2 linked regions of the Streptomyces collinus Tu 365 genome follow. The protein of the gene in region 1 interacts with the protein of each later gene in a pairwise test. Links are inferred from orthologs where the notes say so. Each region holds a gene or a part of one and is shown in the gene's direction. Other genes may lie near its edges.

Evidence for each region.
Region 2: the proteins of rpe (region 1) and eno interact in binary tests that used the Escherichia coli proteins (3 or more experiments, as listed by UniProt). The link is inferred for Streptomyces collinus Tu 365 from one-to-one orthologs.

What each region holds. Positions count from the first base shown.
Region 1 is NC_021985.1:1,808,653-1,813,151, reverse strand. What follows is about bases 778-3,623. They hold rpe (ribulose-phosphate 3-epimerase), read left to right. Parts: upstream 778-1,780; coding sequence 1,781-2,467; downstream 2,468-3,623. Other genes in these bases: B446_RS07515 (sugar-binding transcriptional regulator), read left to right, coding at 2,558-3,601; B446_RS07525 (RsmB/NOP family class I SAM-dependent RNA methyltransferase), read left to right, coding at 778-1,561. Also shown: fmt (methionyl-tRNA formyltransferase), read left to right, coding at 1-24; more of B446_RS07525, read left to right, coding at 134-777; B446_RS07510 (ribonuclease domain-containing protein), read left to right, coding at 3,728-4,183; B446_RS07505 (barstar family protein), read left to right, coding at 4,180-4,499. UniProt on the Escherichia coli protein: Catalyzes the reversible epimerization of D-ribulose 5-phosphate to D-xylulose 5-phosphate.
Region 2 is NC_021985.1:3,718,419-3,723,000, reverse strand. What follows is about bases 408-3,336. They hold eno (phosphopyruvate hydratase), read left to right. Parts: upstream 408-1,182; coding sequence 1,183-2,490; downstream 2,491-3,336. Other genes in these bases: B446_RS16050 (DUF501 domain-containing protein), read left to right, coding at 3,119-3,336; B446_RS16055 (FtsB family cell division protein), read left to right, coding at 2,595-3,071; B446_RS16065 (transglycosylase family protein), read left to right, coding at 408-850. In the rest of the region: more of B446_RS16065, read left to right, coding at 164-407; more of B446_RS16050, read left to right, coding at 3,337-3,676; B446_RS16045 (Ppx/GppA phosphatase family protein), read left to right, coding at 3,673-4,582. UniProt on the Escherichia coli protein: Catalyzes the reversible conversion of 2-phosphoglycerate (2-PG) into phosphoenolpyruvate (PEP). It is essential for the degradation of carbohydrates via glycolysis.

The sequences.
Region 1 (4,499 bases):
GAGGGCGAGCACGTCGGCGGCTGAGCGCCCGCCGCGACGGCGGCCGCCCGCTCCGCCCCGGGCGGCGGGGGTGACCGCGTCGCGACGTACGCTGGGAACCGCACCCCCTTCTTCCCATCCGGAGCACCTTTTCGTGAGCGAGCAGTCCCGGCGGCCGCACCGGCCCGCCAAGCCCTACCGCCGTCCCCAGAAGGACCCCGTCCGCATCCTCGCCTTCGAGGCGCTGCGCGCCGTGGACGAGCGCGACGCGTACGCCAACCTGGTGCTGCCCCCGCTGCTGCGCAAGGCGCGCGAGAAGGAGGGGCCGGACAAGTTCGACGCGCGGGACGCCGCCCTCGCCACCGAGCTGGTGTACGGGACGCTGCGCAGGCAGGGCACGTACGACGCCGTCATCGCGGCCTGTGTGGACCGGCCGCTGCGCGAGGTCGACCCACCGGTGCTCGACGTGCTGAGCCTCGGCACGCACCAGCTGCTCGGGACCCGGATCCCGACGCACGCGGCGGTGTCCGCCTCCGTCGAGCTGGCACGGGTCGTGCTGGGCGACGGGCGGGCCAAGTTCGTCAACGCCGTGCTCCGCAAGGTCGCGCAGAACGACCTGGACGGCTGGCTGGAGAAGGTCGCGCCGCCCTACGACGAGGACCCCGAGGACCACCTCGCCGTCGTGCACTCGCACCCCCGCTGGGTCGTCTCCGCGCTGTGGGACTCCCTGGGCGGCGGCCGCGCCGGCATCGAGGACCTGCTGGAGGCGGACAACGAGCGGCCCGAGGTGACCTTGGTGGCCCGGCCGGGCCGGGCCACGACGGACGAGCTGCTCCGGGAGGAGGCCGCCGTGCCGGGGCGCTGGTCCCCGTACGCCGTGCGGCTCACCGAGGGCGGCGAGCCCGGAGCCGTCGAGGCGATCCGCGAGGGGCGGGCCGGGGTGCAGGACGAGGGCAGCCAGCTGGTCGCCCTCGCGCTCGCGAACGCCCCGCTCGACGGTCCGGACCGCGCGTGGCTCGACGGGTGCGCGGGCCCCGGCGGCAAGGCGGCGCTGCTCGGCGCCCTCGCCGCCGAGCGCGGCGCCGTGCTGCTCGCCTCCGAGAAGCAGCCGCACCGGGCGGGCCTGGTGGCCAAGGCCCTGGACGGCAACCCGGGGCCGTACCAGGTGATCGCCGCCGACGGCACCCGGCCGCCGTGGCGGCCCGGCACCTTCGACCGGGTGCTGATGGACGTGCCCTGCACCGGCCTGGGAGCCCTGCGCAGGCGGCCCGAGGCCAGGTGGCGGCGACGCCCGGAGGACCTGGAGAACTTCGCCCCGCTGCAGCGCGCCCTGCTGCGCACCGCGCTCGACTCGGTGCGGGTCGGCGGGATCGTCGGCTACGCCACCTGTTCCCCGCACCTCGCCGAGACCAGGGCGGTCGTCGCCGACGTGCTCAAGCAGTACCCCGACACCGAACTCGTCGACGCCCGCCCCCTCCTTCCCAACGTCCCCGCCCTCGGCGACGGCCCGGACATCCAGCTCTGGCCCCACATGCACGGCACGGACGCGATGTACCTGTCCCTGATCCGCCGCACCGCCTGACCCGAGAAGAGGCGCGCCCCCAGGACACCGATGCTCCCGGCCGGCTGTCCCCACCTCAGGGGCGCGGGGAACTGCGCGACCAGCCCCCACCGGCCGGCAGCCGAAACTCGTCAAGGGGCGCGGGGAACTGCGCGACCAGCCCCCACCGGCCGGCAGCCGTAGCCCAACCGCGACAGACCACCGTTACTGCCGAGCGCAGCGACATGGCAGGCTTGGGGCATGGCCGCGCAGATCAACCCCAGCATCCTGTCCGCCGACTTCGCCCGCCTCGCGGACGAGGCGCGGGCGGTCGAGGGAGCCGACTGGCTCCACGTCGACGTCATGGACAACCATTTCGTCCCGAACCTCACGCTCGGCGTGCCGGTCGTGGAGTCACTGGCCCGCGCCACGGGCACCCCGCTGGACTGCCACCTGATGATCGAGGACCCGGACCGCTGGGCCCCCCAGTACGTCGAGGCGGGCGCCTCCTCCGTCACCTTCCACGTGGAGGCGGCGGCCGCGCCCGTACGGCTCGCCCGGGAGATCCGCGCCAAGGGCGCCCGCGCCTCCATGGCGCTCAAGCCCGCGACGCCGATCGAGCCGTACGAGGACCTGCTCCCCGAGCTCGACATGCTGCTGATCATGACGGTCGAGCCGGGCTTCGGCGGCCAGGCCTTCCTCGACATCATGCTCCCCAAGATCCGCCGCACCCGCGAGCTGATCGGCAAGCACGGACTCGAGCTGTGGCTGCAGGTCGACGGCGGTGTGTCGGCCTCCACGATCGAGCGCTGCGCGGACGCGGGGGCGGACGTCTTCGTCGCCGGGTCGGCGGTCTACGGGGCGAAGGACCCGGCGGAGGCGGTACGTGCACTGCGCAACCAGGCGGACGCGGCCACCGCCCAGGCATCCTGGGCATGCGACCACTGAGCCACGGCTATGTGAACGGTTGAATGTAGGCCGCCCATCAGGGCGGAGCAGTCGCGCCGGATCTGCAAGGATGAACGGCGAATCCAGAGTGTGAACAGCAGTGAGGAGATCGCCGTGTCGGGTATGTCGGCGGGCCGGTCAGCCATGCGGATGGGACCCGCTGAGCTGGTGCAGGCGGCGGCCATGGCCCGCCGCTTCTACCTCGAGGGCAAGTCCAAGATCCAGATCGCCGAGGAGTTCGGCGTCAGCCGCTTCAAGGTGGCCCGGGTCCTGGAGACCGCCCTCGAACGGGATCTCGTTCGGATCGAGATCCGCGTCCCGGCCGAGCTGGACGCAGAGCGCTCCGACGCGCTCCGCGCCCGCTACGGCCTCAGGCACGCCGTCGTGGTCGAGTCCCCGGCCGAGGCGGAGGAGACCCCCGACCCGGAGAACCTGGGCGAGGTCGCGGCCGACCTGCTCGGCGAGCTCGTCAACGAGGGGGACGTGCTCGGCCTGGCCTGGGGCCGCTCCACCATCCACATGGCGGCGGCGCTCGACCGGCTGCCGCCGTGCACGGTGGTGCAGCTGACGGGCGTGTACGACGCCGGGACCGCCGAGCGCGGCTCGGTCGAGGCGGTGCGCCGCGCCGCCCAGGTCTCGGGCGGCGACGCCCACCCCATCTACGCGCCGATGCTGCTGCCGGACGCGGCCACCGCCGGGGCGCTGCGCCACCAGACCGGCATCGCCCGGGCCTTCGAGTACTTCGACAAGGTCACGGTCGCCTGCGTCTCCATCGGCTCCTGGGAGCCCGGCATCTCGACCGTGCACGACATGCTCAGCGACGAGGAGCGCGCGCACTACGCGTCGCTCGGTGTCGCCGCCGAGATGTCCGCGCACCTCTTCGACGCCGAGGGCCGCCGGATCGGGCGCGACCTGGGGGAGCGGTGCATCACGGTCAAGACCGACCAGCTGCGCCGTATCCCGGAGGTCGTGGCGATCGCCGGCGGCCAGCGCAAGGCGTCCGCGATCGACGCGGTGCTGCGCTCGGGTCTGGTCACCAGCCTGGTGACCGACACCTCGGCGGCCGACTACCTGATGACGGCGGGCCCGACCCCGAAGCCCGCCCTCAGCCGGGCGGACCCGGACGGTCACTGAGGCAGCTCCGCGACAGTCCGCGCGCCGCACCTGACGGGTCCCCCCGGTGGGTCGCCGGCGGGCATGACGGACCCGCGGTGGGTCGCACGGCGGACGTGACGGGACGGGCGTGGCAGCATCGGCGGCATGCTGCCCCGTCCCGCCCCCCGACCGCTCCCGCGGCTGCCGCGGCTCCTGCGCGCCCTCGCGGGGCTGCTGGTCTGCCTGTGCGCCCTGCTGGCGGGGTGCTCACCCGGCACGGACCCGGGCACGACCGCGGGCACCGCGCCGGCCTCGGGCGTGTCCACGCCCGCATGGGCCCGGGGCACGGCCACCGTGCCGGAGTCCCGGCTCCCGGCCGAGGCCCGGCGCACCCTCGCCCTCATCGACCGGGGCGGACCCTTCCCGTACGCCAGGGACGGCATCGTCTTCGGGAACCTGGAGCGGCTGCTGCCCGGCCACCCGCGCGGCTACTACCACGAGTACACGGTGCCCACCCCCGGCGCGCACGACCGCGGGGCGCGGCGGCTCGTCACCGGCCGGCGCGGGGAGGTCTACTACACGGATGACCACTACAACTCGTTCCGGGCGGTGCTGAGATGAGCGAAGACCTGACGGACCGGCTCGTGGTCACCCTCGACCTCACGGGCGTCACCGACAAGGCCGGCCTGATGGACCGCGCCGCCCGGGCGCTGGCGCTGCCCGACTGGTTCGGCCGCAACTGGGACGCGCTCGCGGACTCCCTCGGCGACCACACGGTGTGGCCCGGGACCGCCGTCGAGCGCGGGATGCTGGTCGTCGTGCGGGGCTGGCGGCCGTACGCGGACGCGGCCCCCGGCGAGTGGCAGACCGCGCAGGACGTGTTCGCCGAGGCCGTCGACCGCACGCCCCGGCTCGCCGTCGTCCTGGCCCTTGGAGG
Region 2 (4,582 bases), 1.9 Mb from region 1 along the record:
CGCCGCAGGCAGGAGCGGGGGACCCAAGGTAAGTGCCGGGCCCAGCAGTCGAGCTGGAACCGGCTAGGGGTGGAGCCGTGCCTCCCAGGGAGGCGCGGCCGGGCAACTCAACCGGCCCGAACCCGACAGCTCACCTCGCAGGCGTCGGTGAGGGGATCGATCCATGCTGTTTTCCGGCAAGGGCAAGCACCGTCGTCCGTCCAAGGCCGTCCGCGCCATCACGTTCGCCGGTGTCACCGGCGCCGTCGTCGCCGCCCCGCTGATGGCGGCCGGCAACGCCTCCGCCGCCACCGCCTCCGAGTGGGACAAGGTCGCCCAGTGCGAGTCCGGCGGCAACTGGTCCATCAACACCGGCAACGGCTACTACGGCGGTCTGCAGTTCTCCGCCTCCACCTGGGCCGCGTACGGCGGCACCGCCTACGCCCCGCAGGCCAACCAGGCCGGCAAGGCGCAGCAGATAGCCGTCGCCGAGAAGGTGCTGGCTGCGCAGGGCAAGGGCGCCTGGCCGGTCTGCGGCACGGGCCTGTCCGGCACCCCGTACTCCGGTGCCGCCGCCTCGGCCGGCACGAGCAAGAGCACCACCACCACCACCCGCTCCACCGACCAGCAGGCCGCCAACCGCTCGGCCACCCGCACCGCCCCGTCGGCGAGCAAGACCGTCACCACCCCGACCGGCAAGAAGGTCAAGAAGGGTGACGGCGAGTACAAGGTCGTCAAGGGCGACACCCTCAGCCTCATCGCCGGCAAGCACCACGTCCAGGGCGGCTGGAAGAAGCTCTTCGAGCTGAACAAGGACATCGTCCAGGACGCCAACCTCATCTACCCGGGTCAGCAGCTCCACCTGAAGTGACCCCCGGCTCCCTCCGGGAGCACCGCGCTCTCACCCGGGGCCCCGACCTGAGGGCCCGTGAGAGTCGCCCCCGTCCCCACGGGCTCCCCGCCCCGGCGCGTCGTCCCCCGTACGCGCCGGGGCGGGGTTCTGCTGTTTGCCGGGTGTTCGGCCGGGCCTCATGCGCACGCCCCTTTGTTCCGGACGGAAACAATGGGTACGGTTCCCCCTGTCCCTCCCAGTCCTCGCCTGTCCACGGGACGGTCGGTCGGTGGCCGACGCCCCTTGGACGGTTAGGCTCTAGGCGCGCGGCACACCAGCCCCGCACAACCAGCGTCACATCCATGAAGGAGATGCTCGTGCCGTCCATCGACGTCGTCGTAGCCCGGGAAATCCTGGACTCCCGAGGCAACCCCACGGTCGAGGTCGAGGTCGGCCTCGACGACGGCAGCACGGGTCGTGCCGCCGTCCCGTCCGGCGCCTCCACCGGCGCCTTCGAGGCCATCGAGCTGCGCGACGGTGACCCGAACCGCTACCAGGGCAAGGGTGTCGAGAAGGCCGTCCTGGCCGTCATCGAGCAGATCGGCCCGGAGCTGGTCGGCTACGACGCCACCGAGCAGCGCCTGATCGACCAGGCCATGTTCGACCTGGACGCCACCGACAACAAGGGCTCGCTCGGCGCCAACGCCATCCTCGGCGTCTCCCTCGCCGTCGCCCACGCCGCCTCCGAGGCCAGCGACCTGCCGCTGTTCCGCTACCTGGGCGGTCCCAACGCGCACCTGCTCCCGGTGCCGATGATGAACATCCTGAACGGCGGCTCGCACGCCGACTCCAACGTGGACATCCAGGAGTTCATGATCGCCCCGATCGGCGCGGAGTCCTTCTCCGAGGCCCTGCGCTGGGGCACCGAGGTCTACCACACGCTGAAGAAGGTCCTGAAGAGCAAGGGCCTGGCCACCGGCCTCGGCGACGAGGGCGGCTTCGCCCCGAACCTCGGCTCCAACCGCGAGGCCCTCGACCTCATCCTCGAAGCGATCAAGGAAGCCGGCTACGCGCCCGGCGAGCAGATCGCCCTCGCGCTCGACGTCGCCGCCTCCGAGTTCTACAAGGACGGCAAGTACCTCTTCGAGGGCAAGGAGCGCTCCGCCGCCGAGATGACGGAGTACTACGAGGAGCTCGTCGCGGCCTACCCGCTCGTCTCCATCGAGGACCCGCTGTTCGAGGACGACTGGGCCGGCTGGAAGGTCATCACCGACAAGCTCGGCGACAAGGTCCAGCTCGTCGGCGACGACCTGTTCGTCACCAACCCCGAGCGCCTCGCCCGCGGCATCGAGGAGGGCACCGCCAACGCCCTGCTGGTGAAGGTGAACCAGATCGGCTCGCTCACCGAGACCCTGGACGCCGTCGAGCTGGCCCAGCGCAACGGCTTCAAGTGCATGATGTCGCACCGCTCCGGCGAGACCGAGGACGTCACCATCGCCGACCTGGCCGTCGCCACCAACTGCGGCCAGATCAAGACCGGCGCCCCGGCCCGCTCCGAGCGTGTCGCCAAGTACAACCAGCTGCTGCGCATCGAGGAGATCCTCGACGACGCCGCCGTCTACGCCGGTCGCAGCGCGTTCCCGCGCTTCCGCGGCCACGCCGGGGTCTCCAAGGGCTGACCTCCCACCGGGCTAAGTCTTAGCCAGTCGTACGTACGTCCCCGTACCCGGTCCCGTACCGTGTCCGGGGACGTACGCACGTGGAAGGGGAGGCGGCAAGCCACATGGCCGTGAAGGACCGGGACCGTTTCTCCACCGCGACCAGGCTGCGGCTGCTCGGCGAGCAGACGGCGGCCCGGGTCTACCGCTCGCAGACCAAGCGGCAGGCGCGCCGCTCCCGGCTCACGGGCCGCGCGGCTCTGCTCGCGCTGGTCCTGTGCTCGATGATCGTCGCGCTCGCCTACCCGATGCGGCAGTACGTCTCGCAGCGCGCCGAGATCGCCGACCAGCAGCGGCAGCAGGAACAGGCCCGCAGACGCGTCGAGCAGCTGCGCGACCTGAAGGCGCGCTGGCAGGACGACGCCTACGCCGAGCAGCAGATCCGGCGCCGGCTGCACTACGTGATGCCCGGGGAGACCGGGTACGTCGTGATCGACCCGGGCGCGGCCAAGCAGTCCCGCGCCGACCTGGGGGCCGCCCACCGGCCCTGGTACGCGAACGTCTGGGACGGGGTCGACAAGTCCGACGCCTCCGACCAGTGAGCCGGCCCCCGGCCGGTGACCGACAGAAAGCCACCCTGAAAGCAGTCATGGAAACGCCTCCGCCGACCACTCCGCACACCGAGCCCACCGACGCGGACGTCGAGGCCTTCAAGCAGCAGCTCGGCCGCCCGCCGCGGGGCCTTCGGGCCATCGCGCACCGCTGCCCCTGCGGTCAGCCGGACGTCGTCGAGACGGCACCCCGCCTGCCCGACGGCACGCCCTTCCCGACGACGTACTACCTGACGTGCCCGCGCGCCGCCTCGGCGATCGGCACGCTGGAGGCGAACGGCGTCATGAAGGAGATGACCGAGCGGCTGGCCACCGACCCGGAACTGGCCGCCGCCTACCGCGCCGCGCACGAGGACTACATCCGGCGCCGCGACGAGATCGAGGTCCTGGAGGGCTTCCCGAGCGCCGGCGGCATGCCGGACCGGGTGAAGTGCCTGCACGTGCTCGTCGCCCACTCGCTGGCCGCGGGGCCGGGCGTGAACCCGCTGGGCGACGAGGCCATCGCGATGCTGCCCGAGTGGTGGGCCAAGGGGCCGTGCGTGACGCCGGCCGACGCCGCCGGGTCCGCCGAGCCCGCCGAAGGGGGCGCCGAGTGACCCGGGTCGCCGCCATCGACTGCGGTACGAACTCCATCCGGCTCCTGGTCGCCGACGCCGACCCCGCGACGGGTGAACTCGTCGACCTGGACCGGCGCATGACGATCGTGCGGCTCGGCCAGGGCGTCGACCGCACCGGCCGGCTCGCCCCCGAGGCGCTGGAGCGCACCTTCGCCGCCTGCCGCGAGTACGCGGAGATCATCAAGGAGCACGGCGCCGAGAAGCTCCGCTTCGTCGCCACCTCCGCCTCCCGCGACGCCGAGAACCGGGACGACTTCGTCCGCGGGGTCGTGGACATCCTCGGCGTCGAGCCCGAGGTCATCACCGGCGACCAGGAGGCCGAGTTCTCCTTCACCGGTGCCACCAGGGAGCTGACGGGCCGTGACGACCTCGCCCGGCCCTACCTCGTCGTGGACATCGGCGGCGGCTCCACCGAGTTCGTCGTCGGCGACGACCACGTGCGGGCCGCGCGCTCCGTGGACGTGGGCTGCGTGCGGATGACGGAGCGTCACCTGGTGCACGACGGCAAGGTGAGCGACCCGCCCACCGAGGCGCAGGTCGCCGCGATAAAGGCCGACATCGAGGCCGCCCTCGACCTCGCCGAACGGACGGTCCCGCTGCGCGAGGCGCACACCCTGGTGGGGCTCGCGGGCTCGGTCACCACGGTGTCCGCGATCGCCCAGGACCTGCCGGAGTACGACTCCGCGCGCATCCACCACTCCCGGATCTCCCACGACCGTGTCCGCGAGATCACCGAGGGGCTGCTGCGCTCCACGCACGCCGAGCGCGCGCGGATCCCGTCGATGCACCCGGGCCGGGTCGACGTCATCGGCGCGGGCGCCCTCGTGCTGCTGGCGATCATGGAGCGGATCGGTGCCCGGGAGGTCGTCGTCAGCGAGCACGACA